DNA from 2 places in the Metabacillus sp. Hm71 genome. Region 1 is predicted to be linked to the other one. Evidence: a T-box and tRNA genes for the amino acid it is inferred to sense, from the RefSeq annotation. Region 1 holds a T-box; the other holds one or more tRNA genes.
The links. A T-box is a leader RNA that pairs with one kind of tRNA and senses whether it is charged. The one in region 1 lies ahead of pheS (phenylalanine--tRNA ligase subunit alpha), so its partner is inferred to be a tRNA-Phe.
Positions count from the first base shown of each region.

Region 2: it has a tRNA-Phe gene. The T-box ahead of pheS (phenylalanine--tRNA ligase subunit alpha) is inferred to sense a tRNA for this amino acid. The anticodon was not compared.

Region 1 covers NZ_CM200278.1:4,212,969-4,228,582, reverse strand. The annotation lists gene ACSVDH_RS20960 (sigma-w pathway protein ysdB) at 1-329, opposite strand, end outside; gene ACSVDH_RS20955 (dUTP diphosphatase) at 451-939, shown strand; gene ACSVDH_RS20950 (M42 family metallopeptidase) at 1,024-2,109, shown strand; gene sspI (small acid-soluble spore protein SspI) at 2,377-2,589, opposite strand; gene ACSVDH_RS20940 (TrmH family RNA methyltransferase) at 2,703-3,455, shown strand; T-box leader at 3,505-3,801, shown strand; gene pheS (phenylalanine--tRNA ligase subunit alpha) at 3,990-5,024, shown strand; gene pheT (phenylalanine--tRNA ligase subunit beta) at 5,041-7,455, shown strand; gene rnhC (ribonuclease HIII) at 7,489-8,427, opposite strand; gene zapA (cell division protein ZapA) at 8,546-8,818, shown strand; gene ACSVDH_RS20915 (CvpA family protein) at 8,828-9,367, shown strand; gene polX (DNA polymerase/3'-5' exonuclease PolX) at 9,480-11,225, shown strand; gene ACSVDH_RS20905 (endonuclease MutS2) at 11,292-13,652, shown strand; gene ACSVDH_RS20900 (DUF350 domain-containing protein) at 13,667-14,071, shown strand; gene ACSVDH_RS20895 (AMP-binding protein) at 14,550-15,614, shown strand, end outside.
Region 2 covers NZ_CM200278.1:401,022-416,635, forward strand. The annotation lists rRNA gene ACSVDH_RS02045 (23S ribosomal RNA) at 1-343, shown strand, start outside; rRNA gene rrf (5S ribosomal RNA) at 623-738, shown strand; tRNA gene ACSVDH_RS02055 (tRNA-Glu) at 792-866, shown strand; tRNA gene ACSVDH_RS02060 (tRNA-Val) at 876-951, shown strand; tRNA gene ACSVDH_RS02065 (tRNA-Lys) at 1,162-1,237, shown strand; tRNA gene ACSVDH_RS02070 (tRNA-Leu) at 1,251-1,336, shown strand; tRNA gene ACSVDH_RS02075 (tRNA-Gly) at 1,347-1,418, shown strand; tRNA gene ACSVDH_RS02080 (tRNA-Leu) at 1,429-1,517, shown strand; tRNA gene ACSVDH_RS02085 (tRNA-Arg) at 1,540-1,616, shown strand; tRNA gene ACSVDH_RS02090 (tRNA-Pro) at 1,723-1,799, shown strand; tRNA gene ACSVDH_RS02095 (tRNA-Ala) at 1,817-1,889, shown strand; tRNA gene ACSVDH_RS02100 (tRNA-Met) at 1,906-1,979, shown strand; tRNA gene ACSVDH_RS02105 (tRNA-Ile) at 2,039-2,112, shown strand; tRNA gene ACSVDH_RS02110 (tRNA-Ser) at 2,122-2,214, shown strand; tRNA gene ACSVDH_RS02115 (tRNA-Met) at 2,378-2,454, shown strand; tRNA gene ACSVDH_RS02120 (tRNA-Asp) at 2,459-2,535, shown strand; tRNA gene ACSVDH_RS02125 (tRNA-Phe) at 2,898-2,973, shown strand; tRNA gene ACSVDH_RS02130 (tRNA-Tyr) at 3,005-3,088, shown strand; tRNA gene ACSVDH_RS02135 (tRNA-Trp) at 3,095-3,168, shown strand; tRNA gene ACSVDH_RS02140 (tRNA-His) at 3,180-3,255, shown strand; tRNA gene ACSVDH_RS02145 (tRNA-Gln) at 3,501-3,575, shown strand; tRNA gene ACSVDH_RS02150 (tRNA-Cys) at 3,584-3,657, shown strand; tRNA gene ACSVDH_RS02155 (tRNA-Gly) at 3,672-3,745, shown strand; tRNA gene ACSVDH_RS02160 (tRNA-Ile) at 3,751-3,824, shown strand; tRNA gene ACSVDH_RS02165 (tRNA-Asn) at 3,846-3,920, shown strand; tRNA gene ACSVDH_RS02170 (tRNA-Arg) at 4,088-4,164, shown strand; gene ACSVDH_RS02175 (AI-2E family transporter) at 4,544-5,680, shown strand; gene ACSVDH_RS02180 (DUF47 domain-containing protein) at 5,870-6,490, shown strand; gene ACSVDH_RS02185 (inorganic phosphate transporter) at 6,509-7,507, shown strand; gene ACSVDH_RS02190 (diacylglycerol kinase) at 7,803-8,714, shown strand; gene rlmD (23S rRNA (uracil(1939)-C(5))-methyltransferase RlmD) at 8,806-10,185, shown strand; gene ACSVDH_RS02200 (tRNA dihydrouridine synthase) at 10,564-11,526, shown strand; gene ACSVDH_RS02205 (DUF6157 family protein) at 12,334-12,735, shown strand; gene ACSVDH_RS02210 (CynX/NimT family MFS transporter) at 12,980-14,182, opposite strand; gene sstT (serine/threonine transporter SstT) at 14,614-15,614, shown strand, end outside.

The sequences.
Region 1 (15,614 bases):
GGATACTTTTCTTTTACTTGTTGTTCAATATAAGAAAGATCTTCCCGGGTTAATTCATGCAGCTTGTGGATAGAGTTCGTCCAAATCAAAATAGAAATGACCTCAAATGTATTTGGAGCTGTACCAACATATTTTTCCCCTTCAAAATATACTCCCTTATAGGTAATCAAAAAGTTTTTTCGAACATCTTTCTCATCTAACAAGAAAAATTGTTTTTGTTCATGTGCCAGTTTAAGCTTTCTCTTCGGATTAAAATAATATTTAAGCCCCGAATAAATAAGGAAACAAATGAAAGCTAGCAGCAATAATCGTAAGACAAGCACAATCATGTAAACCCCTCCTGAGGGCAATTTTCCCATATATACGTCTTAGTATAGAAAAAGGTTTCAAGTTTTTTTCAATTTGATATAATTTTTTTAGTACATAAGTAAAGGACGGAGGCATTAAACAATGAATTTTTTATCGCTATTCGACATGCAGCAAAAACTGGATACAAAAATTGAAACACAGCACAAGTTGGAAAATGAGTCACTGATTGAACGAAAAATACTGGCATTACTAGTAGAGGTAGGGGAACTTGCAAATGAGACGAGATGTTTTAAATTTTGGAGCTTAAAGGCGCCGGCACCGATTGATGTGATTTTGGAGGAATATGTTGATGGAATTCATTTTATTTTATCATTAGGATTAGAAATAAATGTCGACCCTTCACTCAAGCTTGAAGAAATCCATGCAGAGCGCAGTGTTACTGAACAATTTTTAAGCGTGTATCAAACAATTACGGTTTTTAAAGAACAGCAAACATTGCAGGTGTATAAAAAAATGTTTGAAGAATATTTGTGTTTGGGTCATCTTCTAGGCTTTACAAAGGAACAAATTGAACATGCCTATGTTTCTAAAAACGAGGTTAATCATGAAAGACAAAAACAAGGCTATTAATCATTTTTGATGTAGATTATTCGTTTAAAATAGCCAGTTTATTATATAATAGTAAAGATATGGTTAATTTAAGGAGGCTGCATAATGACAAAGCTTGATGAAACCTTAACGATGTTAAAGGACTTAACAGATGCTAAGGGCATACCTGGTAATGAACGAGAAGTTCGTGACGTCATGAAAAAATACATAACAAATTACGCTGATGAAGTGTTTACTGACAATCTAGGCAGCTTAGTCGCTAAAAAGGTTGGGAAGCATAACGGGCCAAAAATAATGGTTGCGGGACATTTAGATGAAGTCGGGTTTATGGTTACCCAAATTGATGACAAAGGTTTCCTGCGCTTTCAAACAGTTGGAGGCTGGTGGTCGCAGGTAATGCTTGCGCAACGTGTGACGATAGTAACAAAAAAAGGTGATGTAACAGGTATTATTGGCTCTAAACCGCCTCATATTCTTCCTCCAGAAGCGCGTAAAAAACCGGTAGAGATTAAGGATATGTTTATTGATATCGGGGCATCCAGTCGTGAAGAAGCAATGGAATTTGGGGTGATGCCAGGAGATCAAGTCGTTCCATATTTTGAATTCACTGTCATGCCAAATGAAAAAATGCTCCTTGCAAAAGCATGGGATAACAGAATTGGTTGTGCAATTGCGATTGATGTTCTCAAACATTTAAAAGATACAGATCATCCAAATGTCGTTTATGGAGTAGGTACTGTTCAAGAGGAAGTTGGATTACGCGGAGCTCGTACATCTGCTAACCTTATTGAGCCTGATATTGCTTTTGGTGTTGATGTAGGGATTGCCGGAGATACACCAGGTATTTCGGAGAAAGAGGCAGCGAGCAAAATGGGAGAAGGGCCGCAAATTGTCTTATATGATGCCTCAATGGTTTCTCATAAAGGCTTGCGCGACTTAGTAACCGATACGGCAGATGAATTAAATATTCCGTATCAATTCGAGTCATTACCAGGCGGCGGAACTGATTCTGGTGCGATTCACATTTCGGCAAATGGAGTGCCTGCGCTATCCATCACGATCGCAACACGCTATATTCACTCACATGCTGCAATGCTTCACCGTGACGATTATGAAAATGCAGTAAAATTAATAACAGAAGTTATCAAGCGATTGGACCGTGAAATGGTTGATAAAATTATGTATGAATAAAAAGAAATGCGCAAGGCGCTTAGCATTCGGCGACAAGCTAAGGCGAATAGGAATAGAAGGTGTTCTTTACCTTCAATTCCTATTTGACTAGACCCTAGAGCCGATGGCGCCTGGAGCTAGACACTAAAACTAAGTACAAAATTTTATACTTAAAACTTTAAAAAAGGGTCTGACTCCAATCAAACACACATATCCGGAACTTCCCGCTATGAAAGGTTCCATAAAAGTGTTTGGGGGTCTGACCCTCTTGTTTTTAAACAGCCCTCTTTATTGCTTTTTTAAGCCCTGTTCTAGGGTTGCCAGCATTTCGTCTTTATCTTGCTCGGTAGCATTTTGCCAGATGACCTCAAATAACACACCGAGGCCTGGCAGCATTTTTTCTTCCCCGCTTTGAATGGCGTCAACAATTGTATCTTCTAATTGATCCTGCGTATTTCCAGTTACATTTGCAATAACTGCATGGCGTAAATTTAAATTCATGTTGATTCACTCCTCATTTTATTCTTAATGCTAGGATTAGCGTTTGTTAAATGCATGAAAATTATGTATGATTGGAAAGGAGAAAATGGAATGTAAGTAAAAGGAGAAATACAGTGAACCGCATCGAGTCAGTTAAAAACCCAAAAGTAAAGCAATGGAAAAAACTTCATACAAAGAAGGAACGGGAAATGACAGGCACGTTTATCATTGAGGGCCAGCATTTGGTGGAAGAAGCATTAAAAAAGAAGGAAATCATCATAGATCTTATTGTTTCCGAGGAGACAAGACTTCCTTCTCATTGGAATGTCGATCAATTGAATATAACGATTGTTACAAAGGAAATAATGAAAGCTATTAGTGATACAGAAACCCCACAAGGAGTAGCAGCTATTTGTGAAGTTCATTCGCACAATACAGTCCATGAGTGGAAAAAGGTTCTCCTCGTTGACCGTGTACAAGACCCGGGGAATTTAGGAACAATTATTCGTACAGCAGATGCAGCAGGGATTGACGGAATCATATTAGCTGAAGGAACGGTCGACCATTACAATTCAAAAGTCATTCGCTCAAGTCAAGGTTCAATCTTTCATGTGCCGATTGTTAAGGGAAGTTTACTTGAATGGCTTGAAGTTTATCGTGAAAAGCAGATTCCAACATACGGCACCTCTTTACAAAATGGAGTAGGCTATCGTGAAGCATCGCCGTCTGAATCGTTTTGTCTTGTGATTGGCAATGAAGGCAGCGGTGTGGACAGTGAATTGCTGACTAAAACCGACAAAAACTTGTACATTCCTATCTATGGTGGAGCAGAATCATTAAATGTTGCCATTGCAGCAGGAATTCTTCTTTATCATTTACGGGCGTAGGTTGCAGGAACAATTTGTTTTGATTATAATAAGATAGAAATTACATATGAAAGAAACGATGACAGAGACTAGTAATTTACAATTTATCCAATCAGGGAAAAAGTGCCGTAGACTGAAAGCACTTTTTTGGACTAAAGTAAATGAATTCACCTCTCGAGTTGATACTTGGACCGTATTAGAGCTTTTTAGTGGGAAAGTTTTTTCAAACCTTTAACCTCTCACATCAAATCTCTAAAACGTAAAGGTATTCCGGTTTTTACCGTTATTTAAATGAAGTGAGCAGTGCGAAGAATAAGTTTGTGCACGGCTAACAAGGGTGGTAACGCGAATTCAACTCGTCCCTTTTTAGGGGCGGGTTTTTTATTTGCTAAAAAAAGCCAACCCTTTTGACTTTGTATTTAAGTTTAGCTGCAGCGCATAGAGCCTCAAGGTTATAAGCCACTAATGAGGGAGAAATACCTTTACTTCATGGCTGTCTTATTTTCCTTATAATGGTCAAGGCGCTTTTGCTTTTCAAATAAAGGAGGAAGAAACATGCAGGAGCAATTAAAACAGCTTCAACAAGAAGCGCTTGAAAAGGTTGAACAAGCGCAGGATTTAAAAGCATTGAATGACATACGAGTTGCTTATTTAGGCAAGAAAGGCCCAATCACAGAGGTTTTACGCGGCATGGGAAAACTTTCAGCTGAGGAACGTCCAGTAATGGGTGCCCTTGCTAATGAAGTGCGAGAAGCAATTGCGACATCGATTTCAAGCAAACAGGAGCATTTAGAACAATTAGCTGTAGAACAAAAGCTGGCACAGGAAACAATCGATGTGACGTTGCCAGGAAGACCTGTTAAAGTTGGAAATCACCATCCGTTAACAGCGGTACTTGAAGAAATTGAAGATTTATTCCTTGGAATGGGATACCAAATTGCTGAAGGCCCAGAAGTGGAAACAGATTACTTTAATTTTGAAGCGTTAAATCTTCCTAAAGGACATCCGGCACGTGACATGCAGGATTCATTCTATATTACTGAAGAGCTGCTATTACGGACACATACATCACCGGTACAGGCAAGAACAATGCAAAAGCATAAAGGTCAAGGTCCAGTGAAAATCATCTGCCCTGGAAAGGTGTACCGTCGAGATAACGATGATGCTACACATTCCCATCAATTTACACAAGTAGAAGGGCTAGTTGTTGATGAAAACATTAGCATGAGTGATTTAAAAGGAACTCTTGAAATATTTGCAAAGAAAATGTTCGGAGAAGAACGCGAAATTCGTTTACGTCCAAGCTTCTTCCCATTCACCGAGCCTTCTGTGGAGGTAGATGTATCTTGCTTCTCTTGTGGAGGAAAAGGCTGTAATATCTGTAAGAAAACAGGATGGATTGAAATGCTTGGAGCAGGAATGGTCCATCCGAACGTTCTTGAAATGGCTGGCTTTGACTCAAAGAAATACAGCGGATTTGCTTTTGGAATCGGTGGAGAACGTATCGCCATGTTAAAGTACGGAGTCGATGACATCCGTCATTTCTATACAGATGATGTCCGTTTCTTAAAACAATTTAAACGAGTTTAATTAGGAGGTTATGAACGTGTTTGTTTCATATAAATGGTTAGCCGAGTATGTCGATTTATCAGGGATTACACCTGATGAATTAGCTGAAAAAATTACCCGCAGCGGAATTGAAGTAGAAGGTGTTGACGTATTAAACGAAGGCATAAAGGGTGTCGTTATAGGTCATGTTCTCGAGAAGGAACAACATCCTAATGCTGATAAGCTGAATAAATGTCAAGTTGATCTAGGAAATGGGGAAGTTGTTCAGATTATTTGCGGTGCAAAGAATGTGGATAAAGGCCAAAAGGTTGCAGTTGCAACTGTTGGGGCTGTTCTACCAGGGAATTTTAAAATTAAAAAAGCAAAACTTCGCGGGGAAGCTTCAAACGGGATGATTTGTTCATTACAGGAGCTTGGAATTGAATCTAAGCTTGTAGCAAAGGAATATTCAGAAGGCATCTTTGTATTTCCTAGCGATGTTGTAGTAGGGGCTAATGCACTTGAGCAATTAAATCTTGATGATGCTGTTCTTGAGCTAGGCTTAACACCGAATCGTGCTGATGCACTAAGTATGCTAGGAGTTGCCCATGAAGTGGCAGCTATTTTAGATCGCAATGTGAAGTATCCTGAAATTTCATATGAGAGCATTGGTGAAAAAGCCTCGGATGCTGTGACAGTAAAAGTTGATGCAGCTGAAGATAATCCAATTTACACAGCAAAGGTGATTAAAAATGTAACCATTGCCCCATCTCCGTTATGGATGCAAACTCGCTTGATGGCAGCAGGGATTCGTCCGCATAATAATGTCGTTGATATTACCAACTTTGTTCTTTTAGAATATGGTCAGCCATTACATGCTTTTGATTATGATCGCTTCGGCTCAAAGGAAGTTGTTGTTCGCAGAGCAAAAGCTGGAGAAAAAATTGTAACGCTCGATGATCAAGAGCGTACGTTAACGACAGACCATTTAGTGATAACAAATGGTACAGAACCGGTTGCCTTAGCTGGTGTAATGGGTGGTGCAAATTCGGAAGTTCAATCAGACACGAAAACCATTCTCTTGGAATCCGCCTTCTTTAATGGACAAAGAATTCGTATTGCTTCAAAGGATCACGGGTTAAGAAGTGAAGCAAGTGCCCGTTATGAAAAAGGGGTTGATCCAAATCGTGTCAAAGCCGCAGCTGAGCGTGCAGCACAGTTAATCTCCTTATATGCAGGTGGAGAGGTGCTTGAAGGTACGGTAGAAGTTCAATCAGTCTCTTTTAAGCCAGTAGTCGTTCAAACAACGGTTGAAAAGATAAACCGTGTTCTTGGAATGAATATTTCAGCTGAAGAAATAAAGTCAATTTTTGACCGTCTCCAATTTGGAGTAGAGGTTGACAACTCAACAATTACTGTCACAGTTCCAACTCGGCGAGGTGATATTTCGATCGAAGAGGATTTGGTAGAAGAGGTTGCAAGGCTTTATGGTTATGACAATATTCCAACAACATTACCGGTTGGGCAGGCATTCCCAGGAAAGCTGACGGATTATCAACATAAACGCCGTAAAGTACGTCGCTACTTAGAAGGTACTGGTTTATATCAAGCAATCACGTATTCATTAACGAGCGAAGAGAAAGCGGCAAAATATGCTCTTGAACTCTCAGAATTAACGAAACTTGCGTTGCCGATGAGTGAAGAACGAAGTGTACTAAGATTGAGTCTGCTTCCAAATTTATTAGAAGCGCTAAAATACAATGTAGCAAGACAAATTGATCAAGTTGCTTTATATGAAATTGGCTCAGTCTTCCTTTCGCAAGGCAAGGATTTGCAGCCGCTTGAGAAAGAACGATTATCAGCAGCAGTAACGGGCTTATGGCATACACATTCTTGGCAAGGTGAGAAAAAGCCAGTTGATTTCTATGTTGTAAAAGGAATTATTGATGGATTAGCAGATCTTCTAGGTCTGACAAATCACATTCTATATAAGCAAGCAAAACGTGATGGCATGCACCCGGGGCGTACAGCGGAAATCTTCCTTGGTGATAAATTGGTTGGCTTCATCGGTCAAGTTCATCCATCTGTACAAAAACAGTTAGACCTATCAGAAACTTATGTATTCGAGCTTTCATTAGTTGATCTGTTAACAGTAGAGGTTGAGGAAACACGTTTTGAAGTGATTCCGCGTTATCCATCCATTACTAGAGACATTGCACTTGTTGTAGAACAGGATGTTGTAGCGGGAGATATTAAACAGATTATTACCCAAGCAGGTGGTAACATGCTAAAAGAAGTGGCTGTTTTCGATCTTTATGAGGGTGATCGTCTTGAAGAAGGAAAGAAATCAGTTGCTTTCTCACTTCGTTATTTTGACCCTGAGCGCACGTTAACAGATGAAGAAGTAACAAAAGCACATGAAAACGTGTTAAGGACAGTAGAAGAAAAAATTGGAGCTACCTTGCGTGGATAAACAATTAGGGCTGTTTTAAAACAGCCCTTTTCCTTATTTTTTCGCTAATCTCAACGCTTTGTCCGTGTTAGCGAAATGCTTTTTACTAATCGAGGCCAAAAATTGACTGCCTCTTTTTTGAATGATTTTTGCTGCAGCAATATCCACTTGTGCCCCAGCACCTTTTGGAAGTGTTACACCTGCTATCTCGGATAAACGTTCAAACTCTTTTACAAATGAGTATCTGGCAATAATCGAAGCAGCGGCAACTGCCAAATGAATTCCTTCAGCTTTTGTTGAAAAGTAAATGTTTTCTCTAACGACATTTTTTCCTTGCAAATGCTTAAAGTAAATAGCTGGATCAACAAATTGATCAATTAATAACCCGTCAGGCTTTTCTGGAGTTATTTTGCTAAGAAGATGGTTGATGGCTTGATTATGTAATAATGCCTTCATTTTCCCTTGGGACATTCCCTTATGCTGAAGTTCATTGTATTTCTCATTATGAAGCACAAGTAAGCTGTATGGTATGGTCTGAATTAAATCTTTAGCAATTTCGATAATTTGCGGATCTTTTAGATTTTTTGAGTCCCTTACCCCAAGCTCTTGCAGCAAAGGAATCTGCTCATTTTTTACATATGCTGCAACCACTGTCATTGGCCCAAAGAAATCGCCTGTGCCAACCTCATCAGACCCAATAATGGATAAGCTTGAAATATTTGCTGGCGGCTGGAAACCGATTGATGCTTTTTTCGTTGAGGCTATTACATGTTTTTTAGCTGGTTCACTGTGAGTTTCCCATTTTAACGCCTCCTCCTCTCCCCGGGTTCCTTGAAACAATACCTTTCCTGATTTGTAAGCTGTAATGGTACAACCATTCACTTTTGCTGAAAAAACAGCACCTTGAGGGGTTTTCGCTGTTTTAACAGAAGCATAGTGCGCTTCCATTTTTTCGATTGTATCAGTCGTTACCTTAATCACTGTGTTTGCCATCCTGACATCCTTTCATCTTCTAAAATAGTCGTGGAATCGTGCGAAATGAATCGAAATATCGATCTTCTTCCCATTTCCTAAAGCTTCATGTTATGATAAGGTGTAGGATTTGCAGGAAATGGAGGATTTATCGTTGTCAAATCGCCCTAAATCGAAAACGATAGTAGATATATATGGTCAACGATTCTCAATTGTAGGGGCAGAAAGCACCAGTCATATTCGTGCAGTTGCTTCAATTGTTGATGATAAAATGCGAGAGATTAATAGTAAAAACCCTTCTCTTGATATAAATAAGCTTGCTGTTTTAACAGCAGTAAATGTAGTTCACGAATATTTAAAGCTAAAAGAAGAGTATGAAAAACTAGAGAAGCAAATAATAGAAAAGGATTGAAGCTAAGAAATGCTAGATTTAGTACTATTTATTATTCTATTATTCGGAATCCTAGTCGGCTTAAAACGCGGTTTTATTCTCCAATTTGTGCATTTGACCGGGTTTATCGTTGCATATATTGTAGCATATCAGTATTTTGATGATCTTGCACCGAAATTAAAGCTGTGGGTTCCGTATCCTGTATCAAGTGATGGTCCGGCCGTTTTAACCTTACTAAATGGTGAAAATTTAGAAGGAGCTTATTACCGTGCTGTTGCTTTTGTTATATTATTTATAGGAACAAAGATTGTTATGCAAATCATTGGCACCATGCTGGATTTTGTTGCATTGCTGCCAATTTTAAAGCAGTTAAATAGATGGGCGGGCTCCATTTTAGGATTTTTAGAATCCTATCTCGTGCTATTTATTTTACTATTTATTGGTGCGCTCATTCCAATTGAACAGCTTCAACAAGCACTAGATCAATCATTGCTATCGAATTTGATCGTCAATCATACACCGTATTTTTCAGATAAGGTAAATGAACTCTGGATTCAGTACATGTCATAACTTCTCTTCACGCATAGAGAAGTTTTTTCTATTCGGTAAATGATGTTTGTAAAAATTGTACTTTTTCTAAAAATATTTGTATCATTTTGATTAATGAGGTAGAGGTGAAACCATGACTATTCATAAAAAGGATGTTATTCGTTTATTAGAAAAAATTGCGGTATTAATGGAGTTAAAGGGTGAAAACCCGTTTAAAATAGCAGCGTTTCGAAAAGCGGCAAATGCACTTGAAACAGATGATAGAAGCCTTGCTTTAATCGATGATTTTACTAAAATCCCGGGAATTGGCAAGGGAACCTCAGCCGTTATTAAAGAATATATAGAAACAGAGAAATCAGAAGTTCTGGAGCAATTGCAGGAAGAGGTTCCAGCGGGATTGCTGCCATTATTAAAGCTGCCAGGTTTAGGCGGCAAAAAAATTGCCAAGCTTTATAAAGAATTACAAATAGATAGTGTTGAAGCCTTAAAGCAGGCATGCGAGGAGAATAAAATTCAAGTGCTGGCAGGCTTCGGGGAAAAAACAGAAGAAAAAATATTAGCGGCGATCGAGGAAATGGGAAATCGTCCTGAACGTCTTCCGTTAGCATTTATGCTGCCCATTGCAGAGAAAATTGAAGCATATCTCAGGCAATGTGAAAGTATTAAAGGATTTTCAAAAGCAGGCTCTTTAAGACGTATGAGGGAAACGATCAAGGATTTAGATTTCATCATTTCAACAACTGAACCGGGGAAGGTTCGTGAACAGCTGTTAGCTATTCCTGCTTTATCTGCAATTATCGCTAATGGTGATACAAAGGTTTCTGTTCAATTAAGCTATGATTATGAAGTAAACGTAGATTTCCGCATCGTTAAGCCTGAGAAATTTGCCACTACTCTTCATCATTTTACAGGTTCAAAAGATCATAATGTGAGGATGAGGCAGCTTGCAAAAGAGCGTGGAGAAAAAATAAGTGAATATGGAGTAGAAAACATTGAAACAAATGAAATAAAAACCTTTGCTACAGAAAGTGAATTTTATGAATATTTTAATCTTCCGCATTTTTCACCGGAAATACGCGAGGATGGTACAGAGGTAGATTTTTTCACAAAAGAAATGAGGCTTATTCAATTAGAGGATATAAAAGGTGACCTGCATATGCACTCTACTTGGAGCGATGGTGCGTTTACGATAAGGGAAATGGTGGAGGCCTGCCGTAAAAAGGGCTACAGCTATATTGCCATTACTGATCACTCTCACTATTTAAAGGTTGCAAACGGGTTAACACCAGAACGTCTGCGAGCGCAACGAGAGGAAATTAAGGCCTTAAATGAGGAGTATGATGATATGACCATTCTTGCAGGTGTCGAAATGGACATTTTGCCTGATGGTACATTAGATTATGATGATGAACTATTAAGTGAGATGGATCTTGTGATTGCTTCCATTCATTCTAGTTTTTCACAGCCTCGTGAAATTATTATGAGCCGCTTAAAAAAAGCATTGGAGAACAAACATGTTGACATTATTGCTCATCCAACTGGCCGCCTTATCGGGAAACGAAACGGGTATGATGTGGATATTGATATGCTGATTCAACTAGCAAAGGAAACGGATACTGCGTTAGAATTAAATGCAAATCCTCATCGTCTTGATTTAAGTGCTGAACATGTAAGAAAGGCACAAGAAGCAGGGGTAAAACTTGTTATCAATACAGATGCACATAATACCGATATGCTCGAAGATATGAGAGTGGGAGTAGCGACTGCTAAAAAAGGCTGGATCATGAGTGATAATGTTATAAATACATGGGAGATCAATAAGCTGCGGACGTTTTTAAATAGACATCATAATAAATCTGGAAATAAGATTTTAAGTTAAAGACAATATCATAGAAAATTTCTTTTAAAGAGAAACGATCATGCAATTACTAGGAGGTTTACGGTTTTGCAGGAAAAAGTATTACATGTTTTAGAATTTGAAAAAGTAAAAGACCAGCTTGTTAACCATGCTTCATCCTCGTTAGGGAAAGAAAAAGCAAAAGCGTTAACTCCTTCAAGCCATTTTGAAGAAGTCCTAATTGCCCAGGAGCAAACGGATGAGGCTTCCAAAGTATTACGGTTAAAAGGGAATGTCCCCCTTGGCGGCTTAGTTGATGTCAGAGCCGCTGTTAAGCGCGCAAAAATTGGCGGAATGCTAAGTGCTTCTGAATTAATTGAAGTAGCCGGAACACTTTATGCAGGACGTAATATGAAGCGGTTTATAGATAAAATGGTTGAAGAGGAAATTGAATTGCATCACCTCCCAGTGCTTGCAGAGAAAATTATTCTCATGCAAGACCTTGAGAAAAACATTTCACAATGCATTGATGATAATGGCTATGTGCTTGACAGTGCGAGTGATACATTAAAAGGGATTCGTCAGCAGCTTCGGACAACAGAAGCAAGGGTAAGGGAAAAATTAGAATCGATGATTCGCTCGTCTTCTGCAACAAAAATGCTTTCCGATGCAATTATTACGATTAGAAATGATCGTTATGTCATCCCGGTTAAACAGGAATACCGGTCATCATATGGCGGAATCGTTCATGATCAATCAAGCTCAGGAGCAACTCTTTTTATTGAACCTCAAGTAGTTGTAGATTTAAATAATACCCTTCAACAAGCTAAGGTGAAGGAAAAAGTGGAAATCGAACGGATTTTAAGACTGCTTTCTGAGAAGGTTGCCGAAAATAGTCAGGACATTTTACAAAATGTTTATTGCTTAGCTGAAATGGATTTTATGTTTACAAAAGCGAGGTTTGCCAAGCAAATTAAAGGAACAAAGCCAAACGTCAATAATAAAGGTGTGATAAGGCTGTTTCAGGCGCGTCATCCACTTTTGCCTATAGATGAAGTGGTTCCAAATGATATCGAACTCGGAACAGACTTTACCACAATTGTGATAACGGGTCCAAATACAGGTGGTAAGACAGTAGCGTTAAAAACATTGGGCTTATGTACATTAATGGCACAGGCAGGATTGCAAATACCGGCCCTTGATGGCTCTGAAGTTGCTGTATTTGCCCATGTATTTGCTGATATTGGTGATGAACAATCGATTGAGCAAAGCTTGAGTACATTTTCTTCGCACATGGTTAATATTGTTGATATTCTTGAACAGGTTGATGAAAATAGTTTAGTGCTATTTGATGAGCTTGGAGCCGGTACAGATCCGCAGGAGGGTGCAGCACTGGCCATTTCTATTCTCGACGAAGTGTATAACAGAGGCGCACGAGTTGTAGCCACTACCCATTACCCTGAATTAAAGGCTTATGGTTACAATCGAAGCGGGGTTATAAATGCAAGTGTTGAATTTGATATTACAACATTAAGCCCAACATATAAGTTATTAATTGGTGTACCTGGTCGAAGTAATGCATTTGAAATTTCTAAGAGATTAGGTTTACAAGAACATGTGATAAACATGGCTAGAGCACAGATGAGCGATGAACGTACAGAAGTGGATACAATGATCGCTTCATTAGAAACAAGCAAAAAGACAGCTGAGCAAGAATGGAAGGAAGCAGAAAATATCCGCAAGGAAGCTGAAAAGCTTCATATAGAGTTGCAGCAGCAAATCATTGAATTTAATGAAAAGCGTGATGCTTTATATGAAAAAGCTGAACGAAAAGCAGAGGAAAAGATTGAAGAAGCAAGAAAAGAAGCGGAAAAAATTATTCACGATTTAAGACGAATGAGAAAGGAACAGCATGCACAAGTAAAAGAGCATGAGCTTATTGATGCAAGAAAACGTTTAGAAGATGCGGTTCCGGTCTTTAAGAAAAGTAAAAAAGTTGAAAAAAAGGATCCAGTCAAGCAAACGTTTACTCCCGGTGATGAAGTAAAGGTGATAAGCTTCGATCAAAAAGGTCACTTAATTGAAAGAGTGAATGATGATGAATGGCAGGTCCAAATGGGAATTTTAAAGATGAAGGTAAAGGAAAAGGACCTTCAATATATAAAAAGTCCAAAACAGGAAGTACAGGAGCGGCCGCTCGCAACAGTTAAAGGAAAGGATTATCATGTATCCGTTGAACTGGATCTACGTGGTGAACGCTACGAAAACGCTCTTCTTAAGGTCGAAAAATACTTAGATGATGCAGTTTTAGCAGGTTACCCAAGAGTTTCGATCATTCATGGGAAAGGTACTGGTGCCCTTCGTACAGGTGTAAAGGAATTGCTTAAAAACCATCGAAGTGTGAAGAACACCCGTTTTGGTGAAGCAGGTGAAGGTGGAACCGGGGTTACCATTGTTGAACTCAAATAGCGGGGAGAGGTATGATGAAAGGATTTTGGGAAAATGAATTAGTTCAAATTGCTGCCTACTACAGCGTTGTGGTTCTATGTATCATTGTGTTTTTAACAATCTTTGAGCTTGTGACGAAGTATAAAAATTGGGAAGAAATTCAAAAGGGGAATATGGCTGTTGCCATGGCAACAGGTGGTAAAATCTTTGGTATTGCCAATATTTTCAGATTTTCAATCAATCAGCATGAAAGCTTATTAGAAATGATGGGGTCCGGACTTTTCGGTTTTATCCTGCTGCTTTTAGGCTATTTCATTTATGAATTTATGACCCCAAAATTTAAAATTGATGAGGAAATCCAAAAGGATAACCGTGCTGTTGGCTTTATTTCACTCGTGATATCTGTCGGATTATCATTTGTTATTGGAGCTGGGATTTAAGGGAGAGTGGCAAATTGGAGACTTTGGCTAAAGTAATGTTTGGGCTGTGCGGCTTATTTATCCTAATAGGGATTATTTATTTAGTGTTTTTTTAGAATATCAATTGGTAGCAAACAATGTCGAATATTAGTCATTTTGCTCTACTTTCAGCCTGGCATTTAAAAGATGTCAGGCTTTATTAATTCTAAATATAGCAGCTTGGGGGACACCCTACCCTTGAAAAATCTTCTTTTATAGAATAGGAGCTTGTGTTAATACTATTTGAAAATATTTATATTTCTGAATATGAAAAAATCTGCTATACTTTTTTATAAGAAGGGAAGGGGAAGAGCGACGTCTGTTTACGACTATTAGTGTAGTTTTCATCTTACTAAACCAATACCAGCCTCCTCTCCGCAAAAAAACATAAAGATTGAATGGTAAAGTTTATCCATATAGCTTGTACTGTTAAAGAATAGCATTTGAGGAGGAGTAAAAGATGGAATGTCCGAAACCTTGGATACGTCATTATCCAAAAGAAATCCCTCACGAAATTCATTTTGAAGACACATCATTATATGAATATTTACTTCAAGCCGCAGCTGAATTCCCAACAAAAAAAGCTATTCATTTCCTAGGAAAAGAACTGACTTATGCAGAGCTTAGCAATCAGTCGTTAAAGCTGGCCAATTATTTACAATCACTTGGTTTACAAAAGGGTGACAGAGTTTCGATCATGCTGCCTAATTGTCCGCAAGCAGTTATTGCTTATTACGGAGTATTATTAGCAGGCGGTATTGTTGTCCAAACAAATCCGCTTTACATGGAAAGAGAGCTCGAATACCAGCTAAAAGATAGTGAGTCTATATACATTGTTACACTTGATTTATTATATCCAAGAGTATCAAAAATGAAAGCGTTAACAAATTTAAAGCATATTATTGTTACAGGAATAAAAGACTATTTGCCGTTCCCTAAGAATCTTCTATATCCGTTTGTTCAAAAAAAACAGAATCAACTCGTTGTAAATATTGAACACAAGGGTGATACACATTTATTTAAGAAGATCCTGTCCATAGCTGAGCCAAAAGCAGATTTGCCTGATATAAGGCCTTCAGAAGACATTGCGATTTTACAATATACTGGTGGGACAACAGGTTTTCCAAAGGGTGTAATGCTGACCCATACAAATATTGCGGCAAATACGCAAATGTGTGCTCACTGGATGTATAAATGTAAGCGAGGAGAAGAATCTGTCCTGGGTATTATCCCATTTTTCCATGTATATGGGATGACAACAGTGATGAATCTGTCTGTTATGCAGGCATTTAAAATGATTCTCCTTCCGAAATTTGATGCAACAGACACGTTAAAAACAATTGAAAAGCTAAAACCGACACTTTTTCCAGGTGCACCAACCATTTATATTGCTTTGCTGAACCATCCTAACATCCAAAACTACGATCTCTCTTCGATTAATTGCTGTATAAGCGGCTCAGCACCACTTCCTGTTGAGGTTCAAGAAAAGTTTGAGAAGATAACAGGAGGGCGTCTTGTTGAAGGG
Region 2 (15,614 bases), 2.3 Mb from region 1:
CCCATTAAAGCGGTACGCGAGCTGGGTTCAGAACGTCGTGAGACAGTTCGGTCCCTATCCGTCGTGGGCGCAGGAAATTTGAGAGGAGCTGTCCTTAGTACGAGAGGACCGGGATGGACGCACCGCTGGTGTACCAGTTGTCTTGCCAAAGGCATAGCTGGGTAGCTATGTGCGGAAGGGATAAGTGCTGAAAGCATCTAAGCATGAAGCCCCCCTCAAGATGAGATTTCCCTGTTACTTTGTAACGTAAGATCCCTGAAAGATGATCAGGTTGATAGGTCAGAGGTGGAAGCGCGGTGACGTGTGGAGCTGACTGATACTAATCGATCGAGGACTTAACCTATTTAATGCGTTAAACAAAGTGAATTGAATTATACATCGTTATCTAGTTTTGAAGGAATATAGTATTCCTAATAACTTTATACAAAGTTAGAGGGTTTCGAGGAACGAACAGTTCAAGGAATCAATTGAGGAGACACCGGACTTTCACAGGAAGTGATGACTTAGGCGTTTCGCACAGGACGTGCGAGTATTTAGCCTAAGAACCTTAATGTAGAGTGAGGATGTTGACAATTGAGATGACGCAGAAATGTGAAGTTCATCGGAAGCCGTAAACCATTTATCTGGTAATGATGGCGAAGAGGTCACACCCGTTCCCATGCCGAACACGGAAGTTAAGCTCTTCAGCGCCGATGGTAGTTGGGGGTTTCCCCCTGTGAGAGTAGGACGTTGCCAGGTAAAGGCCCCTTATTTGGGGCTATTATTTTGCTTTATTTGAATTGGTGAAAATTGGCCCGTTGGTCAAGCGGTTAAGACACCGCCCTTTCACGGCGGTAACACGGGTTCGAATCCCGTACGGGTCACCATATTAAATCGGAGGATTAGCTCAGCTGGGAGAGCACCTGCCTTACAAGCAGGGGGTCGGCGGTTCGATCCCGTCATCCTCCACCATTTTTTAGAACACAAGTTAGACTCTCATAAGTTAGCATACCGAATATTGGGCGTCAAACCAGTCGTGTTTCAAACTACGAGCCATTAGCTCAGTTGGTAGAGCACGAACGAGTATACTGCGAAGCGAAACATCAGCGCACAAATTGAACCGCTTCTTGACTAAGCTTTCTGAAATTTGGGCGTCGAAAACTAAGAGTGTTTTGAAACTACGAGCCATTAGCTCAGTCGGTAGAGCATCTGACTTTTAATCAGAGGGTCGAAGGTTCGAGTCCTTCATGGCTCACCATATTACACACCGTGCGGGTGTGGCGGAATTGGCAGACGCGCTAGACTTAGGATCTAGTGTCCTTGTGACGTGGGGGTTCAAGTCCCTTCACCCGCACCAGTTAAATAATGCGGAAGTAGTTCAGTGGTAGAACACCACCTTGCCAAGGTGGGGGTCGCGGGTTCGAATCCCGTCTTCCGCTCTTTAGAAATGCCGGGGTGGCGGAACTGGCAGACGCACAGGACTTAAAATCCTGCGGTAGGTGACTACCGTACCGGTTCGATTCCGGTCCTCGGCACCAATTATACTATAAAGATTAAAATGCGCCCGTAGCTCAATTGGATAGAGCGTTTGACTACGGATCAAAAGGTTAGGGGTTCGACTCCTCTCGGGCGCGCCATTTCTAGAAGTAAGAAATCGAAAGTCAGAAGTTAGATTAAAGGCTTTGATTCGAAGCAGTACTTAAAAATTTTTGACCTCTCACATCTTACCTCTGGTATCTAGAACGGGAAGTAGCTCAGCTTGGTAGAGCACTTGGTTTGGGACCAAGGGGTCGCAGGTTCGAATCCTGTCTTCCCGACCATTTTCTTAAATGTTTTTGGGGCCTTAGCTCAGCTGGGAGAGCGCCTGCTTTGCACGCAGGAGGTCAGCGGTTCGATCCCGCTAGGCTCCACTTAGTTTTACTTTTTGGCGGTGTAGCTCAGCTGGCTAGAGCGTACGGTTCATACCCGTGAGGTCGTGGGTTCGATTCCCTCCGCCGCTATAGAAATATAATAAGGCTATCAATTTGTACTTGAAATTGACAGTTTTAATTTGTTGATTGGACCCTTAGCTCAGTTGGTTAGAGCAGACGGCTCATAACCGTCCGGTCGTAGGTTCGAGTCCTACAGGGTCCATTGTAATAAGGAGGAATACCCAAGTCCGGCTGAAGGGATCGGTCTTGAAAACCGACAGGGGTGTCAAAGCCCGCGGGGGTTCGAATCCCCCTTCCTCCTCCATATTTAATATTATCGTCGCAGGGTGGAGCACGAACGAATATGCTTCACTGAATAATCATCAGCGTACCGATTGAGCTGCTTCTTGAATCAGCATCCTGAAATCGGGACGGTCTCTATTAGGCAATATCTAAGAGCATAGATAAACTTTAATTTATATTATCGTCGCGGGGTGGAGCAGTCTGGTAGCTCGTCGGGCTCATAACCCGAAGGTCGCAGGTTCAAATCCTGCCTCCGCAACCAAAATGGTCCGGTAGTTCAGTTGGTTAGAATGCCTGCCTGTCACGCAGGAGGTCGCGGGTTCGAGTCCCGTCCGGACCGCCATTTTAAAATTCCTAATCTAGAGTAAAAGGGTTTCAATAAGCGAGAAGGTCGAGGAAGCGATTGAATGAACACCGGAGCGTATGACAATACGTGAGGATGTGAATGAATGAGCTGACGAAGAGATTTGAAGATTAGCGGAAGCCGAAAACTATTTGGCTCGGTAGCTCAGTCGGTAGAGCACGACTGAATAAGCTTCCTTGAAATAGCATCAGCGTACTCATCGAGCTGCTCCTTGAAATAGCTTCCTGAGATGAGGACGATTAACAAATTATAAAAGAGAAAATGCTTTAAATGAAAAGGATTAAACTTTGGTTCGTTAAACTAAAAACTTATTTTTAACTAAAAATACTACACAATATTAAGGCTCGGTAGCTCAGTTGGTAGAGCAATGGACTGAAAATCCATGTGTCGGCGGTTCGATTCCGTCCCGAGCCACCACCATTAAACTTCATAACTTCTAAAGCATTACGGAGGGGTAGCGAAGTGGCTAAACGCGGCGGACTGTAAATCCGCTCCTTAGGGTTCGGCAGTTCGAATCTGCCCCCCTCCACCATTTAATAGGGGTATAGTTTAATGGTAAAACGAAGGTCTCCAAAACCTTTGATGTGGGTTCGATTCCTACTACCCCTGCCAATTTCATAATGGCGGTTGTGGCGAAGTGGTTAACGCATCGGATTGTGGTTCCGACATTCGTGGGTTCGATTCCCATCAGCCGCCCCATTTTCGTTTTGAATTATGAGTATTACTTTTTATAAGACATATAATTTTATTCTTGCTGAATAGTGTATAAACATAGAGTTTAGTAAACTCCGTTATATATAGACACAAGCCCGTTACACAGTTTTAAGGTGTACTTAGTCGTCGACGGTATTTCGTGATATTTCCTGTCAGAAATATCCCAAAATATCCTCTTGCGGTGATTAATCATGTAGCATATTCATGGAAGTATTTCATGAGCTTCTCAATGGGCTATAGCCAAGCGGTAAGGCAACGGACTTTGACTCCGTGATGCGCTGGTTCGAATCCAGCTAGCCCAGCCATTCTTTAAGGCATCATAGCCAAGTGGTAAGGCAGAGGTCTGCAAAACCTTTATCCCCGGTTCAAATCCGGGTGGTGCCTCCAATAATTTATAATAAGCGGGTGTAGTTTAGTGGTAAAACCTCAGCCTTCCAAGCTGATGATGAGGGTTCGATTCCCTTCACCCGCTCCAAATACGGGCCTATAGCTCAGCTGGTTAGAGCGCACGCCTGATAAGCGTGAGGTCGATGGTTCAAGTCCATTTAGGCCCATCCTATACCTGTACTTCTTATTCCGCAGTAGCTCAGTGGTAGAGCTATCGGCTGTTAACCGATCGGTCGTAGGTTCGAATCCTACCTGCGGAGCCAATTAGCTTCAAAATTATGTCCCAGTAGCTCAGCTGGATAGAGCACGAACGAATTCGCTTCCATGAAATGACATCAGCGTACCGATTGAGCTGCATCTTGAATCATCTTTCTGAAATCGGGACGATAACAAATTTAGTATTTAAAACTTTATATGTTCTTTAAATTAAGTCCCAGTAGCTCAGCTGGATAGAGCAACGGCCTTCTAAGCCGTCGGTCGGGAGTTCGAATCTCTCCTGGGACGCCATTATATCATACATAGTCACCTTTCATTTTGAATGAAAGGTTTTCTTTTTAATCAGTTACCTAATAAATACATGTTGGCATGCTTGTTGAACATATAGAAAGGGCTGTTCATAGGTCATAATGACTTATTGATCAGCCCTTTTTCTATTACAGAACCGATCCTTTATGTCATATAATACGAATTTCACATAAAAACAATGTGGTTGGTCTTCAACAATATGCGCTTAGGTCGTTAGAAAAGAAATTTTTTGAACAAGATGTTAAAGTGATTTAAATTTTTAGGAAATAAAGGTACTATTAAGATAGATAAGCTATATGTAATCAAGCCTTTAACCATATAGTGCTCTTTTTGCTTTGAAGTATTTGAGAGGGGAAAATTGATGGAAAAATCAAGTCAATCAAAGAGTGGAACATTTAAAAAGCTTATTTTAAATAATCGATTTGTATTGTTCTTAATGATACTATTATTAATTGGGATAAATATATTAATTTTTCGAGAGGTTTCATTTATCTTTACACCATTAGAGGTATTGTTCAAAACGGTGTTATTACCCATCATGATGGCAACAGTGCTTTACTATTTGTTAAATCCAGTGGTGAACTATCTTGAAAAATTAAAAGTAAAAAGGGTATTTTCCATTCTCTTGCTATATTTGCTTATTATTGGGTTGATCAGCATCCTGATCGTCTCTGTTATACCTTTTTTAAGAGAGCAAATTATGAGTTTGGTCCAAAGCTTTCCGGAATATACAAGAGACGTAGAGGAGTTAATTAAAACGGTAGTTGGAAGCCAGTTTGTGAATGAGGCTCAAAAAACGCTGAATATAAATGTACCAGACTTTGCTAACAATATTTCAAATCAGGTATCAAAATTACTCAATAATACATGGAGTGGAATTGGGGTTTTTGTAGGAGCCGTAAAGGATTTTTTATTGGCATTAATTATTATGCCTTTTATCCTATTTTATTTATTAAAGGATGGAAAGAGACTGCCTTCTTACATTTTAAGTTTGCTTCCAGTGCCATTACGAAGTCAGACTTTTGATGTAATGAAGGAAATTAATACAAGTATTAGTCTTTACATTAGAGGTCAGATTATTGTTAGTTTTTGTATCGGGCTTCTATTATTTGTAGGATTTTTAATCATAGGGCTTGATTATGCGTCATTATTGGCTTTAATTGCTGCCTTTACAAGCATTGTTCCTTATTTGGGACCGGCTATTGCGATTACACCAGCATTAATCATCGCGATTGTGACCTCGCCAATCATGCTGCTTAAACTAATTATTGTTTGGACAATTGTTCAGCTTGTTGAGGGAAAGTTTATTTCACCGCAAATAATGGGAAGAAATCTTCATATTCATCCTATTACAATCATCTTTGTTATTTTAACGGCAGGTAATTTATTTGGTATTCTCGGGATTATTTTAGCTGTCCCTGGATATGCGGTATTAAAGGTTATTATTACCCATCTCTTTGAGTGGTTAAAAGCTAGAAGTGAATTATATAATGATTAAGCAAGTATATAAGAAACACAGAAACTCTGTGTTTTTTTTTTGTTTTTGAACAGAATAATTTAGAGTATAATCATGCCTAATGTTAAGATTTTGTAAATTTTATTTAAATTTATTGTAAATTCGACAAAATTCACTAAAATAAGACTTTGGGTGAAGAAAAAATAGAAGAATTTTTTGGAGGGTTTCCTAATGGTGTTTGGTTCGAAAAAAGATATGTTTTTTGAGAAATTATTATTGATTGCCAAAAATTTAGAGGAGTCTGCAAAGTACTTAGTAGATCTTAAAGTAAAAAGTGTTAGTGACCTAAAAGAAATCGCTTCGGTCATGAAGGGGTATGAAAGTAAGGGAGATACTTATATACATGAGTTAATTGTAGATTTAAATAAAACATTCATAACTCCGATTGAACGTGAGGACATTCTTCAATTGGCTATGAAAATGGATGATATATTAGATGGCTTAGAGCAATGTGTAGCTTATTATGAGATGTTCTCCTTTACACAATTTGATGAATATATCGATAAATTTGTATTGTATATTCACAACAGTTCAATAGAAGTTACGAAAGCAATGGAGTTATTGTCTAATAAAAAGTTACTTGATATGCGCGTGCATTCAATTGAGATTAAAGATATCGAATCAAAATGTGATGAATTATTGAGAGTGTCAATTAAACAGTTATTTTCTACTGAAAAGGATGCAATTAAAATTATTCAGCGCAAGGAAATTTATGAAATGCTTGAAAAGGTTACGGATAGCTGCCAGGATGTAGCAAATACAATTGAAACCATTATCATGCGTAACGCATAAGGGAGCTTTAAGAATCATATGGATACTATTTTAATACTAACAATATTAGTTGTAATTTGTGCGTTGGCATTTGATTTTATCAATGGGTTCCATGATACTGCAAATGCGATTGCAACATCAGTATCTACCCGGGCATTATCACCTAGAAAAGCGATAATTTTAGCGGCGGTCATGAACTTTATTGGTGCGCTAACCTTTACAGGTGTAGCAAAAACAATTACAAAGGATATTGTCGATCCTTTTGCATTGGAAAACGGTTCTGTTATCATATTGGCCGCTTTAATTGCCGCAATTGCCTGGAATCTTATTACATGGTACTACGGGATCCCGAGCAGTTCATCCCATGCATTAATTGGATCGATTGCCGGTGCAGCGATTTCAGCTGCTGGCGTTGGGATCCTTAATTGGAACGGCTTTATGAAAATTCTTCAGGCCTTGGTCATTTCACCTTTCTTAGCGTTGGGTGTAGGATTTATCATGATGAGCCTTTTTGCAGTCCTTTTCAGAAAGACAAATTTATATAAATCGAATAAACGTTTTCGAGTGTTTCAAATTGTAACAGCGGCTTTACAATCATTTACCCACGGAACAAACGATGCCCAAAAGGCAATGGGAATTATAACAATGGCACTTATTGCAGCAAATTATCATACCTCTGAAGACATACCTTTGTGGGTCCGAATTTCTGCAGCTTTAGCTATGGGGATCGGAACATCAATTGGCGGCTGGAAAATCATTAAAACGGTTGGCGGCAAAATCATGAAAATCCGTCCAGTAAATGGTGCGGCGGCTGATTTATCTTCAGCATTAATTATTTTTGGTGCAACAACCATTCATCTTCCAGTTAGTACAACCCATGTTATCTCTTCAGCGATTATGGGGGTTGGTTCAGCCCAGCGCGTTAAAGGAGTAAAATGGGGAGTAGCACGAAAAATTATCATAACATGGGTAATTACGCTGCCAATTTCAGCACTTTTAGCGGGAATTACCTACCAAATATTAAATATATTCTTTTAATAAAAACGAAATTCAAAAGGGTCTGATTCCGTATGCATAATATGACTTCTGATTGTTGAAAGTCCTATAAATTGTGTTAGCGGGTCTGACCCTTTGTTTTAGTGCCATAAAAAATACATAAAACGAAAAGAATAAAAACTTTACTTTTTCTAAAAAACATGGTGATAATAATAGTTGGGCATAAATCGGAAAAGCAGATTGGTAATTGAAGAAATTGGGAACATTATATAGAGAGCGAAAACAGTGAACTTTAAGAATCGTTGGTTCATAAATACATACTAGTAGGATGATGGGGATGAAAAAAGCTAGAATAATCTATAATCCAACTTCAGGGCGTGAGCTTTTTAAAAAGTATTTACCTGAAGTATTGCAAAAATTTGAACAGGCTGGATATGAAACTTCATGTCATGCAACAACTTGTGAAGGTGATGCGATTCAGGCTGCACGGTCAGCAGGTGAACGAGGCTTTGATCTGATTGTTGCAGCTGGTGGAGATGGGACAATTAATGAAGTTGTAAATGGTATTGCAGAGCTTGAAGTAAGGCCGCAGCTTGCTGTCATACCTGTTGGAACAACAAATGACTTTGCAAGGGCAATAGGGATCCCATTAAATAATGTCATTCAAGCTGTTGAGATGATCTTAGAAGGAGAACCGCAAAAAATAGATATAGGCCGGGTAAATGAGCAATATTTTATCAATATTGCTGGCGGCGGCCGATTGACAGAGCTTACGTATGAAGTTCCTAGCAAGCTTAAAACAATGGTAGGGCAACTCGCTTACTATTTAAAAGGGATGGAAATGTTGCCATCAATTCGTCCTACTGAAGTGGAAATTGAATATGATGGAAAGCTGTTTCAAGGTGAAATCATGTTATTCCTTGTTTCGCTTACAAATTCAGTAGGCGGATTTGAAAAGCTCGCACCAGATTCGAAGCTAAACGATGGCATGTTTGATTTATTAATTTTGAAAAAAGCAAATTTAGCGGAATTTATTCGAGTGGCAAGCCTTGCAATAAGAGGTGAGCATATTAATGATGAACATATTCTTTATACGAAAGCCAATCGTGTTAAGGTCACAACACATGATAAAATGCAGCTTAATTTAGATGGCGAATACGGCGGCTTGCTTCCTGGGGAATTCGAAAACTTGTATCAGCATATTGAAGTAAGAATGTCACAGGAAAAAGCAAGACAAATGGAGGAATAAGAAAACTTGGCAGAGTAGGGGCCAAGTTTTTTTCGTGAAGTCCATTATGTTAAAATGAACGAAAGTAGTTTGAATGTAAAGGAAGAACAATATGTCTAAATTACAAGCACCAGTGATGAAAAATGAATACTATGATGTGACCTTTGAGGATCTCACACATGAGGGTGCAGGTGTCGCAAAAATCGAGGGTTTCCCTGTTTTTGTAGAAAATGCGCTTCCAGACGAGCGTGGAAAAATAAAAGTGATTAAGGTAAAAAAGGGTTTTGCCTACGGTCGTTTAATTGAGCTGTATGAAAAAAGTAAAAATCGCGTGGAAGCACCATGCCCTATCTATTCTCAATGCGGAGGATGCCAGCTTCAGCACGTAAGCTACGAAGGGCAGCTTGACTTTAAGAAAAAGCAAGTAGAGCAAGTGCTTGCACGGATTGGAAAACTGGATCTGAACAAAGTAAAGGTTCATCCGACACTTGGCATGAACGATCCATGGAATTATCGCAACAAGGCACAGGTGCCAATAGGTGAACGGGAAGGCGGACTTGTCGCAGGCTTCTACCAAAAACGAAGCCACGATATTATTGATATGGAGCGCTGTCTCATTCAGCAAGCAGAAAATGACGAGGTTGTTAAAGCTGTAAAGAAAATCTGCGAGCAGTACGGTATCCGTGCATACAATGAGGAAAAGCATAAAGGCTGGCTTCGTCATATTATGGTACGTTATGGATTGGTTACGCAAGAAATGATGGTCGTGTTTGTTACGAAAACAGCGGACTTTCCTCATAAGAATGACATTATCAATAAAATAACGAAGCAATTTCCCCATGTAAAGTCAATCGTGCAAAATATTAATAATAAACGTACGAATGTCATTTTCGGTGATGAGACAAAGATTCTTTGGGGCGACGAATATATTTATGACAAAATTGGAGAGATAAAATTTGCGATTTCAGCACGGTCCTTTTATCAGGTGAACCCTGAGCAAACAAAGGTGCTGTATGAGAAGGCGTTGAAGTATGCCGGATTAACAGGTGCTGAATCTGTCATTGATGCCTATTGTGGAATCGGAACCATTTCTTTATTTCTTGCTCAAAAAGCGAAAAACGTATTTGGCGTTGAAATTGTGCCTGAAGCAATTGAGGATGCAAAGCGGAATGCAGAGCTTAACGGATTTACAAACGCCGAATTTGCCGTTGGCGAGGCAGAGGTAGTGATCCCAGAGTGGTACAAGCAAGGAAACAAAGCAGATGTTATTGTAGTGGATCCGCCACGTAAAGGCTGTGATGAAGCGCTGCTTAAGACGATCTTGGATATGAAGCCGAAGCGGGTGGTTTATGTGTCCTGTAACCCTGGGACGCTGGCAAGGGACCTGCAAGTGCTTGAGCAGGGCGGTTATGAGACGGTTGAGGTGCAGCCTGTTGATATGTTTCCGCATACGATGCATTGTGAAGCGGTCGCGTGGTTGGAGTTGGTATAATAGAAAAGCAGTTGATATAGAAAAAATCTATACCATCTGCTTTTTGGTTTATAAAAATACCATTCGTACCGATAGTTTTGCACAAATTATAAATGTCCAAATGTACTTGTATTTGTTAATAAGTTATTAAGCATGATATAAGTGTAAAAGAGTGGATCATTTGGCTTTATCCCACTCTTAACGGGCAGTAAGACCCCCATGTCAAGATGATGAGTATACAAAGTAGCTAGGTGGGGGATCAACTGCCCGTAAAGGTCCGATAAGGGCGACTAACCATCAGTGGGGGATGAGGGAAAAACCCAACTGATGGAAGTCTACTTTAAATTTTGTGACCGAGAGTTTGAAGTTGTATCCATAGTGAGAGGATTTGAGTTTGAAATGATAGATAATTTTTGGCGTGATTTACCGCGACCATTTTTTGTACTTGCACCAATGGAAGATGTGACAGATGTTGTTTTTCGTCATGTAGTAAGTGAAGCTGGTCGACCGGATGTATTTTTCACAGAGTTTACAAACTCGGATAGCTATTGTCATCCAGAGGGCATGAAAAGTGTGCGTGGCCGTTTGATTTTTACAGAAGATGAACAGCCAATGGTGGCACATATTTGGGGGGATAATCCCAAATATTTCCGTCAAATGAGTATTGGCATGGCAGAGCTAGGATTTAAAGGCATCGATATTAATATGGGCTGCCCTGTACCGAATGTGGCATCGAGAGGGAAAGGTAGTGGTCTTATTCTGCGTCCAGACGTTGCGGCAGAACTTATTCAAGCAGCAAAAACGGGCGGACTGCCTGTCAGCGTGAAAACACGACTTGGCTATAAGGAGGTTCAGGAGTGGGAGGAGTGGCTAACGCATATTTTAAAACAGGATATTGCGAACCTTTCTATTCATTTACGTACAAGAAAGGAAATGAGCCAAGTAGATGCGCATTGGGAGCTAATTCCGGAAATCAAAAAATTACGTGACCGTATCGCACCAGATACGATGCTAACAATCAATGGAGACATTCCTGACCGCCAAACTGGGCTGCAGCTTGCTGAACAATATGATATTGATGGAGTTATGATCGGACGAGGTATTTTTAAAAATCCTTTTGCTTTTGAAAAAGAGCCAAAAGAGCATAGCAGTAAAGAATATCTTGATCTTTTAAGACTGCATATTGATCTTCAAGATCAATATGCGGAAGCACTGCCACGTTCAATCACAGGGCTTCATCGCTTTTTCAAAATTTATGTCAAAGGATTCCGTGGAGCTGGCGAATTAAGAAATCAATTGATGAACACGAAATCAACAGATGAAGTGCGTGCATTACTTGATAACTTTGAAAAAGAATGTTAATGGGACGGGGACAGTGAAATGATGTAACTCTCAAAAAGTTAGAGAAAAAATGAATCACAGCAACTCATGTGTACTTATTTTATTCAGTTTCAAGTTCCTTTGCAGCCGGCAACTTTTGTTTCGATAAAGTCTGTTTCTAAAAGAAAAAGGTCTTTAGAATGTAATAAACCCACCAGCACCCTTGTGTTGCCACATACACTTGGCGCATGTGGAGTGCGTCTCGCAACTCATTTTAAAAGAAGGCAACTATCCCATATTTGGGTGTTGCCCTTTTCTTTCGTGTATTGGAATAACAAAACAGTATTGAATACCCATGTGGAGTGCTGTGCTCGTCAAAATATGGACGAGCTTTTCTAATATTTTATATTCAGTAATATTGAGAGTAGTGCACTTGAAGAATAGGGGATTTTAACCTCTCTAAGAATCTTCTATGGTAATGGATTAGAGGTTGAATACGGGGTTGTAACGGACCAGTGGGTTAAAGAGCCACTTGATGAAGGTACGAAGAATGTGGTTAAAAATGGCTTTAAGGTCGTAACTGAAAAAGAGAATATATTTTATAGTATAAAAATGTATTTAAATAATTTGTAACCCTATTCCTCAACTATGGCGCTAAGGATTGATTGCGCCTATTTTGCTTTATAAGGGAATTAGATTGAATAACACTTGGCACTTAAATTGGATATTTATGTTAAAATATGATTGGAATTGTGAAGGATTGTACTATTGAAGCAGGTTAATTTGAGCAGGGAAAAATAATATACTCATTTATGAAAGTTTTAGAAGGTTTAATAAGGAGGGCATTTTATGAGTTACAAGAATACTTTTATTACAGTTTCTGAAGATTCAACTGTTACTTCTGCTATTGTTCCTGTCCCAAGAAATAACAAGCCTACGATTGCTTCTATTCAATATGATTTAATCAAGAATAATCCTTACAAATATACTCAAGAAGATGTACAATTTAAAACTTATTTGATCAAAGAGCAAATAGAGTCAAATAATTTAAATGAATTACGTGAGCAGTATTTCACAAAACCTAAAGCCTGTTTTAGAGCTTCTCCATTAGTAAAAAAATATGGGTGGGGAATACACTATGATGATCATGGAAAAATTGCATTATTTGATGTTAATAGTGAAACGTATAATCAATTTCTCAATTTGGATAACATTACTCTACTAAAAGGTATGCGTTCGAAAAGAAAATAGGCAGTGGCCTCTTCTTTCTCCTTAAATCAAGAGTTAATCAAACTAAGAAGAGCATTGTGCCTGGGCAGGGCAGCGCATTTGCAAAAGCCTATTAAAAGAGTCCGCCACCATGAATAAAGTTTCCTGATGCTTACATGTCATTCACTGAAATCATATAATTAAAATATAAAAAGGAGCCCGCAGGCTCCTTTTCAAATTAGAAAGGAAAATGCTCAGCCCGGTAACAAGTGTCCCGCTCTTTTCCTTATACATATCGATTACGACCAGATAAGATTCCAAAGATCATCACAACGACTGAGACGACGATTAGCATGAGAATGGGAACTGTCCACATATGCGTTAGATCGTACAAATATCCGATGATCAAAGGGCCAACTGCAGCGAGTACATAACCTGTTGATTGTGTCATACCAGATAACTCTGCAGCCTGCTGACCGTTCCGAGCACGTAGACCTATATAGCTGAGAGCTAAGGGAAAGCTTCCTCCCAATGCAATCCCAATTAAGATGATACTTACAATTAAAATTGGATAGGTTGAGCCGAATAGTAAACCACTATAGCCAAGCACAGAGCACATGCTTAGTATAAATGCAATCCATACTTGTGATTCGAGGCGCCCTGCAAGGACTGGTATAAAAAAGCTGGCAGGCAATCCTACCAATTGAGTGAAGGAAAGCAACCATCCTGCAGTAGCTAAGCTTACCCCGTGACTATGTAAGATTTCAGGTAACCACGATATCGTTACATAGAATAAAAGAGACTGAAACCCCATGAATATGGCAATTTGCCAGGCAAGTAGTGTACGCCACATTTGCTTGGAATTAGTGGCTTGTCTTTGTCGGAAGATACTAGGATCGCTTTGATTATATTTAAAAAGAAAAGCCCACACGATGAGCGCAATGATAACAGGTAACCCCCATACAATTTGGGCTCCCTGCCATCCAAGGTTCAAGTCAGCTGCTAAAGGAACGCTAATCCCTGACGCTAAGGACGCAATCAATCCCATGGATGTTGAATAAACACTTGTCATCAGACCGAACCTTTTGGGGAATTTATCCTTTACAATTGCGGGTAAAAGGACATTTCCGATCGCGATACCGAAACCGACTAGCAGAGTCCCGGTAAAAAGGGTAAAAACCATTGGAATTGTGCGAATCGTAATACCGATTAATAGAACTGCTAAACCTATAAGTAAGGTCTTCTCATTTGTTAGCTGAGCTGCTATTTTAGGAACAAGTGGGGACATGATGGCAAATACGATTAATGGTAAGCTCATCAATAGTCCAGCACTCCAGTGTGCTAGTTTAACATCATTCTGAATCATTCCGAGTAAAGGTCCCAGAGAAGTAATCGCTGGGCGTAGATTGAAGGCAACAAGAATAATTCCCGCAATAAACAGATGTATATAAATTGAATGAATATGTGCCTTGACTTTCGCTAACATCATAAATCAAAACCTCCATTAACACAAACTTTATCAAGTATAGCATAAACAAAAATTCGGATGTAATGTACTTACTACTATTCGAAGCCCCTAACAAATAGGTAGGGGTTTTGCAAAGGTAAGAATCCTGTTCTATGCACAGGTTGTGTCCTGCATGGGTGTACATGGATGGATCGATTTCTAGGAGGAAATTTTAGTACGATATCTATAGTCTCCCGCGAGATTGTTTTCAGGTATGGTTTATCCTATTGTGATTTTGAATATTTAGATAATTACAAATATAAAAAATAATATTGTAATATATCAAAAAACTCACTATAATTCAATTAAATGATAGACAGTTGTATCTGTGGAGTGGAATGGTTGTAGATTCTATTTTATCAGAATGGATTGGCTCGAAATAAGCATTATCAACATTTGAGGGGGGAGTATGTATGAAAGGAATACTTAATAAGTGGAATCAGTTAAGTCTGGTCAAACAAATTATAATCGGTTTAATTATTGGGATTATCCTGGCTTTAACGGTTCCGCAAGCAAAGGCTGTTGTTCTTTTAGGAACATTATTTGTCGGTGCGTTAAAAGCCATTGCACCTGTCCTGGTTCTTTTCTTGGTCATGTCGGCCATCGCTCAGCATAAGAGCGGTCACCGAACAAATATGAAATCTATTATTGTCCTCTACTTGTTAGGGACCTTTTTAGCTGGATTAATTGCAGTTATTGTAAGTTTTATTTTCCCTGTATCGTTAACCCTTGCGAAGGGTGCTGAAGGTGTTACGCCTCCTGGCGGTGTTGCAGAGGTTCTTAATACATTATTGCTGAACGTAGTAGATAACCCGGTTAATGCTATTGTTAATGCAAATTATATTGGTATTTTAGCCTGGGCGATTGTCCTTGGTTTGGCTTTAAAAAATGCCACTGATACGACAAAGACGTTGATTTCTAATTTTTCAGATGCTGTCTCAAAGATGGTTACATGGGTTATTAAATTTGCACCATTAGGAATTATGGGGTTAGTATTTGAATCGATTACGACCAATGGATTGGAATCATTAGTAAGCTATGGAAAGCTACTTGCTGTTTTGCTTGGTTGTATGGTGTTTGTAGCGCTGGTTGTCAATCCGGTTATTGTCTTTGTGGCGATCAGACGAAATCCATATCCGCTTGTGTTTAAATGTTTAAAGGAGAGCGGCATTACTGCATTCTTCACGCGCAGCTCAGCTTCAAATATTCCTGTAAATATGAGATTGTGTGAAGATCTCGGTTTGGATAAGGATAGTTATTCTGTATCCATTCCATTAGGAGCCACCATCAATATGGCTGGTGCTGCTGTTACGATTTCTGTATTAACACTTGCAGCAGTTCATACACTTGGCATTCATGTGGATCTTCCTACGGCTATCATTCTAAGCGTACTGGCAGCTGTTTGTGCATGTGG